Regions from separate parts of the Vibrio sp. QJM3NY_39 genome, predicted to be linked through region 2. Evidence: predicted binding sites of a transcription regulator. Region 2 holds the regulator's gene; each other region holds the start of a gene.
What was found. Region 2 encodes MetJ, which represses methionine synthesis genes. Its sites were predicted from a motif close to TTAGACNTNTANANGTCTAA; they were not measured.

Region 1: metH (methionine synthase) is a predicted target of MetJ. The motif match lies at 1,719-1,738, and genes of this name have one in related genera.
Region 3: metK (methionine adenosyltransferase) is a predicted target of MetJ. The motif match lies at 2,178-2,197, and genes of this name have one in related genera.

The regions. Positions count from the first base shown of each region.
Region 1 is NZ_CM173505.1:3,286,600-3,289,892, forward strand. It holds gene metH (methionine synthase) at 1-1,670, opposite strand, end outside; gene AC3CHU_RS14530 (cation:proton antiporter) at 1,846-3,126, shown strand.
Region 2 is NZ_CM173505.1:251,637-254,929, forward strand. It holds gene AC3CHU_RS01150 (malic enzyme-like NAD(P)-binding protein) at 122-1,411, shown strand; gene metJ (met regulon transcriptional regulator MetJ) at 1,611-1,931, opposite strand; gene AC3CHU_RS01160 (O-succinylhomoserine (thiol)-lyase) at 2,140-3,293, shown strand, end outside.
Region 3 is NZ_CM173505.1:438,536-441,828, forward strand. It holds gene AC3CHU_RS02175 (DUF2189 domain-containing protein) at 1-544, opposite strand, end outside; gene metK (methionine adenosyltransferase) at 912-2,066, opposite strand; gene tkt (transketolase) at 2,444-3,293, shown strand, end outside.

The DNA.
Region 1 (3,293 bases), 570 kb from region 2:
GCATGCGGAAGATCGCGTTTGATGTCCCCTACTGCTTCAATGAAGTCGACCGCATAGTTGTTATGCTCATCAATACCAGTAGCCACTGCGAAAATGTTTGGGTCAAAAATAATATCTTCTGGCGGGAAACCTACTTCATCAACAAGAATATTGTAGGCATTAGTACAAATCTCGACTTTACGCTCTCGGGTATCAGCCTGCCCTAATTCATCGAACGCCATCACAATGACAGCAGCTCCATAACGACGAACCAGTTTAGCTTGTTCGACAAACTTCTCTTTCCCTTCCTTCAATGAGATAGAGTTAACGATACCTTTACCCTGAATACATTTCAGACCCGCTTCGATAACTTCCCATTTTGAAGAGTCGACCATGACTGGTACTTTCGAGATCTCAGGTTCAGAAGCGCATAGATTAAGGAATTTAACCATACACGCCTCAGCGTCTAGCATCCCTTCATCCATGTTGATATCGATGATCTGAGCGCCGTTCTCAACTTGCTCTCGAGCAACACTCAAAGCTTCGTCGTAGAGCTCTTCTTTAATCAATCGCTTAAATCGAGCAGAACCGGTAACGTTAGTACGCTCACCGACGTTCACAAATAGAGATTCTTTGGCAATCGTTAATGGTTCTAAGCCAGATAAACGGCAAGACACAGGCAAATCAGGTAATTGACGTGGCGTTACGCCTTCAACGGCCTCAGCCATGTGACGTATATGTTCTGGCGTCGTACCGCAACAACCACCAATTAGGTTCAAGAAGCCACTCTCGGCCCATTCCTTAACGTGTTCAGCCATATCTTCAGGAGAAAGGTCATACTCACCGAATGCATTAGGTAAACCCGCGTTAGGGTGAGCGGAAACGTTACATTCAGAGATACGAGACATCTCACCAACGTACTCTCGCAGTTCGTCAGGGCCTAATGCACAGTTCAATCCAAATGAGATAGGTTTAACATGACGAAGGGCGTTGTAGAAGGCTTCTGTTGTCTGCCCTGAAAGCGTACGACCTGAAGCGTCAGTAATGGTACCGGAGATCATCACAGGAAGCGTGATGCCTACCTCTTCAAAAACAGATTCAACCGCAAAAGAACATGCTTTTGCATTTAACGTGTCGAAGATAGTCTCGATAAGAATAAGATCTGAGCCGCCTTTGATAAGTGCTCGTGTCGATTCGGAGTAAGCTTCAACAAGCTCATCAAAGCTAACATTACGATAGCCCGGATCATTAACGTCTGGGGAGATAGAACACGTTCGGTTAGTTGGACCTAACACACCCGCTACGAAACGGGGTTTGTCTGGGGTCTTTGCCGTCCATTCATCTGCCGCTTCACGAGCTAATTTTGCAGCTGTAAAGTTAATTTCTTCGCTAAGGCTTTCCATATCGTAGTCGGCCATAGCGATGGTTGTAGAGTTAAAGGTATTGGTCTCGAGGATATCAGCACCGGCTTCCAAATATTCCATATGGATATCTTTGATAAGCTTAGGCTGTGTAAGTACCAAAAGGTCGTTGTTACCTTTTAAATCACTATGCCAATCAGCAAAGCGCTCACCACGATAGTCTTGCTCTTCCAATTTATAATCCTGAATCATGGTACCCATGCCACCATCAATCAGTAAAATTCGTTGCTTCAACAGAGCGTCAATCTTTTGCCTTACATTACTTCCCACGGTACAACCTCATTCCTTTAATTATCTCTCCATCCTACCACACATTAAAAAGGAGTCTAGACGTCTAAAAGATGAAATTGATTACCAAGTCATGACAAAAAAATGTTTGCTATTTGAGCATGAGACAACGAAAATTCATATTCATATTCATACTTTGTTACATGTTGGGATCCCAATGTCGGTCTATTACACCTTATGCTTCTTGTCCGCAGCTGCCATGCTTATTGCTTTCGTGAATACCAAAATTGGTAAAATGCAGACAACCATCGCCATTACAGCTGGCTCAATGATGTTATCTCTATTAATTATCATTGCGGGACAAAACAATTGGTTCCAATTGGCTGACATCGCCTCAGAAACCGTTGCCAGTATCAACTTTGAAGATTTCCTCCTGAAAGGAATACTGGGATTCTTACTCTTTGCAGGTGGTTTGGGGATTAAGTTACCTAATCTAAAAGATCAGAAATGGGAAATAACGGTACTCGCTCTTGGCGCTACACTGTTTTCGACATTCTTTATTGGCTTTGTACTGTATGGATTCTGTCAGTTTATCGGTATTCAATTTGACCTAATTTATTGCTTACTTTTTGGTTCTCTAATCTCTCCAACCGATCCAATCGCTGTATTAGCTATAGTGAAGAAGCTCGACGCTCCCAGACGAATCTCTACTCAAATCGAGGGAGAATCTCTATTCAACGATGGTTTTGGCCTAGTGATCTTCGTTACCCTATTTACCATTGCGTTCGGTACAGAAGCACCGACTGTAGGTAGCGTGACCATGTTATTCGTCCAAGAGGCTATCGGTGGTATCGTCTATGGCTTTGTTCTAGGTTTAATATTCCATTACCTAATCAGCAACACCGATGACCACTCGATGGAGTTGCTATTAACCATAGGTATTCCGACAGCTGGTTATGCCTTTGCTGAAGTCCTACATGTATCAGGACCGTTAGCAATGGTGGTATCAGGTATCATGATTGGTAACTGGACGCGCTTTATTGGATTCTCGAAAGAGAGTGAGGATCACCTAGACCACTTCTGGGAATTGATAGATGAATTCTTAAATGGCGTCTTGTTCTTATTGATCGGTATGTCGATGTTGTTATTCAAATTCCACCAAGAAGACTGGATCTTAATGGCGTTCGCAGTACCTCTAGTGCTAAGCGCACGCTACCTAAGTGTTTTCTTGTCTTATATCGGATTCAAACGCTTTAGAACTTACAACCCTTGGTCAATCAAGATCTTAACTTGGGGTGGGTTGCGTGGTGGACTAGCTCTAGCCATGGCACTTTCAATCCCTTCAGGTATCTGGGTGATTGAAGACAAGGCAATAGATGTTAAAGAGATAATCCTCGTCATGACATACGCTGTTGTTGTGTTCTCAATCTTAGTTCAAGGTTCAACAATTACTCCGATGATAGAGAAAGCGAAACAAGCTGAGAAAGAGTTAGATTAACATCTCAAAATATTAAACTAGGCTGCCTAATATAGGTGGCCTTTTTTATACCTGATAAAAGTCAAATTCACAGCTCCCCTCACTCAAGATCTAGTTGAAAGGTATACATGAACAATAGAACTTACTTCGATATTTTATGCACTAGTACTAGTGTAATCAGAAACCTT
Region 2 (3,293 bases):
TATTAGTAGTGAAATCTCGTTTTTTAATGAGACAGAGGCTTTAACCACCTAGGAACTTTGAAGTACATCTATTAACATGAACAAGATCCCCCAAATAATAATATCCTAGGAACCTACACCTATGTCTGAAGACAGCCGCCAAGATCAATCCTCTCAAGCGTTATCGCCTCAAGAACAATTCCGTCAGCAAGCTCTTGATTACCATGAGTTCCCAATTCCAGGCAAAATAGCCGTAGCACTGACGAAGCCTGCAAACTCTGCAGAAGACCTAGCACTTGCATACAGCCCAGGCGTGGCTGAGCCTGTTCGCGAGATCGCACAGAACGTTGATAACGTTTATAAGTACACAGGTAAAGGCAACATGGTTGCAGTTATCTCTAACGGTACAGCGATTCTTGGTCTAGGTAACCTTGGCCCTATTGCTTCTAAACCTGTTATGGAAGGTAAAGCGCTACTGTTTAAGCGTTTTGCTGGTTTAGATTCTATCGATATTGAAGTGAAACACCGCACAATCGATGAGTTCGTTGATACGGTTGCGAATATCGCAGATACATTCGGCGGTATTAACCTAGAAGACATCAAAGCACCTGACTGTTTTGAGATTGAGCGTCGCCTGATTGAGCGTTGTGATGTCCCTGTTTTTCACGATGACCAACACGGTACAGCGATTGTAACGGCTGCAGGTATGCTGAACGCGATTGAGCTTCAAGGTAAGAAGCTTGAAGAGTGTAAGATCGTTTGTTTAGGTGCTGGCGCAGCGGCGGTTGCTTGTATGGAACTGCTGATCAAGTGTGGCGCTCAGCGTGAGAAGATTTACATGCTTGACCGTAAAGGTGTAATCCACACTCGTCGTGAAGACCTGAATGAATACAAAGCGCTATTCGCAAATAACACGGACAAGCGCACGCTTGAAGATGTTATCGAAGGCGCTGACTTGTTCTTGGGCGTATCTGGTCCTAATCTGTTACCAGCTAAAGCACTTACGCTGATGGCTGATAAGCCAGTTGTGTTTGCATGTTCAAACCCAGATCCAGAGATCAAGCCAGAGCTTGCTCATGAAGTTCGTTCTGACCTTATCATGGGTACAGGCCGTAGCGATTACCCGAACCAAGTAAACAACGTACTTTGTTTCCCATTCATTTTCCGTGGTGCGCTTGATGTACGTGCGAGCGAAATCAATGATGAGATGAAGCTGGCTGCGGTTAAAGCGATTCGTGAACTAGCGAAAGAAGAAGTTCCGGCTGAAGTACTCGCTGCTGCAGGTGAGACTGCACTGGAGTTTGGTAAAGGCTACATCATTCCTAAGCCAATGGACCCACGTCTACTTCCTCGCGTAGCAAAAGCGGTTGCAGTAGCGGCCGTTGAATCTGGCGTAGCTCGTATTGAGATGCCTGCTAACTATATGGCTTAATGGCTTAATGGCTTAATAGCTTAATAGCTTAATAGCGGTTGCTCTATTGAGCGAAAAAGAATAATAAAAAACCGACTCATAGGAGTCGGTTTTTTTATGTCTATCATTCACTGAGCAGCTACCGGTAACGTAGTGGGTGATGCGACAAATAAGGTTCAGCTATAGCGAATCAATATTGAAGGCAGTGACTGAGTTGTTTTTATTCTTCGTCAAACGCTTCGAATTCGATACCCATCTCTGTCATCAGCTTTTTCACTTCAGTCGGGATGTCGTCTGGACGGTCTTTACGGAGATCTTCATCCGTTGGCAGTGGTTGGCCTGTGTACGCATGTAGAAAGGCTTCGCACAGTAGCTCACTGTTTGTTGCATGGCGTAGGTTATTAATCTGGCGGCGAGTGCGCTCGTCAGTAAGAACCTTTAACACTTTTAGAGGGATAGAAACTGTAATTTTTTTTACTTGTTCGCTTTTCTTTCCATGCTCAGCATATGGGCTTATGTATTCACCATTCCAGTCGGCCATTGCGTACCTTCATCACTTTAGTTGTTAGAATAAATTAATAGTGGTGATTTTAGCGGGATTTACCGCCATAAGCAAAGACATATAGACGTCCAGAAGTGTTGACGTCTCACATTTATGAAAGTAAAGTGAATAACATATATCTAACACAGCCGCAGAATGCCGACAAGCCGCTGTGATTCTCAGACGCAAAACTTGTAAGGAAGCACCTATGAGCAGCCGGAAGCCAGCAACAATCGCAGTACGTACTGGTATCGAGTCAGACACGCAACACCATGCCGTTGTCCCACCCATTTATCTTTCGACTAACTATGGGTTTCCCGCTTTTGGTGAAGTGCCAAAGTACGATTACACCCGTTCTGGTAACCCAAATCGTGGTTTATTAGAAACGGCATTGTTTGAGCTTGAATCTGGCAAAGGTGCAGTGGTGACTAACTGCGGCACTTCGGCACTTAACTTGTGGGTATCCGCTTTCTTAGGCGGTGATGATCTTATTATCGCACCACACGACTGCTACGGTGGTACTTACCGCCTGTTTAATACCCGCTCGTTAAAAGGTGACTTCAAGGTTTTGTTCGTTGATCAATCGGATCAAGCAGCGTTGGATGCGGCGATCGCGCTCAAGCCAAAGTTGATCTTAATAGAAACGCCATCGAACCCGTTGGTTCGTGTGGTTGATATTGCAGAGACTTGCCGTAAAGCGAAAGAGGTAGGTGCTCTGGTTGCTGTCGATAACACGTTTTTGACGCCTGTGTTCCAAAAGCCTTTAGAGCTGGGTGCTGATTTTGTTATCCACTCAACCACCAAATACATCAACGGACACTCAGATGTTATTGGTGGCGTTGTAGTGACGAAAACTGAAGAGCACGCTGAAGAGCTTGCATGGTGGGGCAACTGTATTGGTGCGACCGGCACACCATTTGATAGTTACATGACTCTACGTGGTATTCGTACGCTAGGTGCGCGTATGCGTGTTCACGAAGAGAGTTCACGTGAAATTCTGACGGCGCTGCAACAACAAGATCTGGTGGGCACTATTTACCACCCAAGCCTTCCTGAACACCCAGGTCACGAGATCGCGAAGAAACAGCAGTTGGGCTTTGGTTCCATGTTGAGCTTTGAGTTTGCGGGCTCTTTTGAAGCACTTAAATATTTTGTAGATAAGTTAGAGTTATTTTCTTTGGCTGAATCACTGGGTGGTGTTGAAAGCCTGATTTGTCACCCTGCGTCGATGACTCACCGTGCGATGGGCGAAGAAGCATTGGCAGAAGCGGGTGTTTCTCAACAATTACTGCGCCTTTCTGTTGGCCTTGAAGATGCGGAAGACCTAATCGACGATCTCAAGCAAGCGTTTGAAAAAACACA
Region 3 (3,293 bases), 190 kb from region 2:
TCAGGCTAGCGATAACAAAACCAATCACAGACCCTGTAATTAAGAAGGGAGCAAATTCGGTCAATGGTGCACCTTGTACTGAAGGGTAAAGTGCGTGCAATAATGCAGCGATACGCATCCAGAATATCATCGCGACCATTAATACAATCGCAAACGCCCATTGGTGGGTTGAGTTCCGCGTGATGGCTTTCATCGAGTGCAGTAGGCTAGCGTTGTGCCCCTTTTCTCTTTCCCAGGCTGCGTCATACAAGCCTAGGGCAAGAAACGGCCCTATTAGCATGTACACAATCAAGCTTGGCATAACGACCAAATGTGTTCCTTGCCATTGGACAAGTTGAACAATGGCGATGGCCGCACCCATAAAGCACAAACCGTAAAATGCGCTAATTAATGGCATTCTCACTAAGTCATGCAGTGCAAGCGATAACCAATGGAATGGGGCGGATATGCTTACTTGGTTACAAGGAATGGTGCGAGCATAATCCGGATCGCTGACCTTGTGTTTCTTATCGTTCAGTTCGGATGGGTGTACAGTACGAGGCATATATCCCCCTAGTTAAATAACGTCCTAGTTATAGTTCCATAAAGCTCAGTATTGCGATCATATGAGGATTATGGTATTGAGCTAAAATGCTCTTTTTCGTCCCAGTTATTGTTCTAGCGTGCATTTAACGAGAGCTATCAGACTGAATTACTTTGAGTTAAATGTGAGCTTGATCGCCTAGGAGTTACCTTAACTATTGTCAGTAGTGTTCGAAAACACAAATTATCGGTGGGTTTTTATACTAAGTGGTTAACGGTAAAGAAGACTTGGGCAGGGTGGTCTAGTAAGGAAAGGTTTGGTAAGTACATAAAAATAAAGCCCTTACTAAGCAGTAAGGACTTTAAAGAAACAAATCGCAGTGGCTAAATTATTTTAGGCCAGCGAAGTCCGCAAGGATTGCTGCTTTGTCAGTCGCTTCCCAAGGGAACTCTTCACGACCGAAGTGGCCGTATGCAGCAGTCTGCTTGTAGATAGGCTGAAGAAGGTTCAGCATCTCTTGAAGACCGTATGGACGTAGGTCGAAGTTTTGACGAACGGCTTCAATGATGATTTCGTGAGCTACTTTCTCAGTACCAAACGTTTCAACCATGATAGATGTTGGATCTGCAACACCGATAGCGTAAGACAGTTGAATCTCACAACGGTCAGCCATACCAGCAGCAACGATGTTTTTCGCAACGTAACGAGCTGCGTAAGCTGCAGAACGGTCAACTTTTGATGGATCTTTACCAGAGAATGCACCGCCACCGTGACGAGCTGCGCCGCCGTAGGTATCAACGATGATCTTACGACCTGTTAGACCACAGTCACCCATTGGGCCACCGATTACGAAACGGCCGGTTGGGTTGATGAAAAAGTTAGTGTCTTTGTTGATCCACTCAGCAGGAAGTACTGGCTTGATGATCTCTTCCATTACCGCTTCACGTAGGTCAGGTGTTGTTACTGAATCACAGTGTTGAGTCGAAAGAACAACAGCGTCGATACCAACAATCTTACCTTGGTCGTATTGGAACGTTACTTGAGATTTCGCATCTGGGCGAAGGAAGTCAAGCTTGCCGCTCTTACGTACTTCAGCTTGCTTCTTAACAAGAAGGTGAGAGTAAGTAATTGGAGCTGGCATTAGGATTGGTGTTTCGTTAGTCGCGTAACCAAACATGATACCTTGGTCGCCTGCGCCTTGATCTTTAGGATCGGCTTTATCAACACCTTGGTTGATGTCTGGAGACTGCTTACCAATTGTGTTTAGTACTGCACAAGAGTCAGCGTCAAAGCCCATATCAGAATGAACGTAACCAATTTCACGAACTGTTTCACGAGTGATTTCTTCGATATCAACCCATGCAGACGTTGTTACTTCACCGCCAACCATAACCATGCCGGTTTTTACGTAAGTCTCACAAGCAACACGTGCTTTTGGATCTTGTTCCAAGATGGCATCAAGAACAGCATCAGAGATTTGGTCTGCAATTTTATCTGGATGGCCTTCTGAAACAGATTCAGAAGTGAATAGGTGCTTAGCCATGAGAGCTCCACTTTTAGTTTAGTTTTTAGTTGCAAATAGTTAAATGCAAATAATTTCAGGCGTCGCAAGCTAGGAAGCGACGCCATTAAATACAGTATATTTTGTAGGTGTTTCTACATCTAGACGGCTATTCTAAATTCCAGCGGTCGAATTACAAGCTCTTTTTTATGATATGTCATAACTAAACGTTTGCGTATCGGTCGAGATAACGCATTGCTAAGTGATGTAAATGTTCGAAAATTGCGAAAAGTGACCGTTAAAATGCCAGTAAAACGTTTGCAGTCGCTAAAGTCGTTTGAGAGAATACCCGCGCTAATAAAAATGAAAACTTTAGCATCAATCTCTTTTTTAAATCGCTTATGTACTCAGGAGCAGACATGCCTTCTCGTAAAGATCTAGCCAATGCAATTCGCGCACTTAGCATGGATGGCGTTCAACAAGCAAATTCAGGCCACCCTGGCGCACCTATGGGTATGGCTGACATCGCTGAAGTTCTTTGGCGTGGTCACTTGAACCACAACCCAGCAAACCCAGAGTGGGCTGACCGCGACCGTTTTATTCTGTCTAACGGGCATGGTTCAATGTTGATTTACTCTCTGCTTCATCTTGCAGGTTACGAGCTTTCAATTGAAGACCTTAAGAACTTCCGTCAACTGCACTCTAAGACTCCTGGTCACCCAGAGTACGGTTACGCTCCTGGTATCGAAACAACGACTGGTCCTCTAGGTCAAGGCATCACTAACGCTGTTGGTATGGCGATGGCTGAGAAAGCATTGGCTGCACAGTTCAACAAAGAAGGCCACGACATCGTCGATCACTTCACTTATGCATTCATGGGTGATGGTTGTCTGATGGAAGGTATCTCTCACGAAGCATGTTCTCTAGCAGGTACGCTAGGTCTTGGTAAGCTGGTTGCTTTCTGGGATGACAACGGCATCTCTATCGATGGCGAAGTTGAAGGTTGGTTCTCTGACGATACACCTAAGCGTTTTGAAGCTTACGGCTGGCACGTAATCCCGGCCGTTGATGGTCACGACTCTGATGCTATCAACGCGGCTATCGAAGCAGCTAAAGCGGATCCTCGTCCAACGCTTATCTGTACTAAAACTATTATCGGTTTTGGTTCTCCAAACAAAGCGGGTACGCACGACTGTCACGGTGCTCCACTAGGCGCTGATGAAATCACAGCAACTAAAGCGGCACTTGGTTGGGAACACGGTCCTTTCG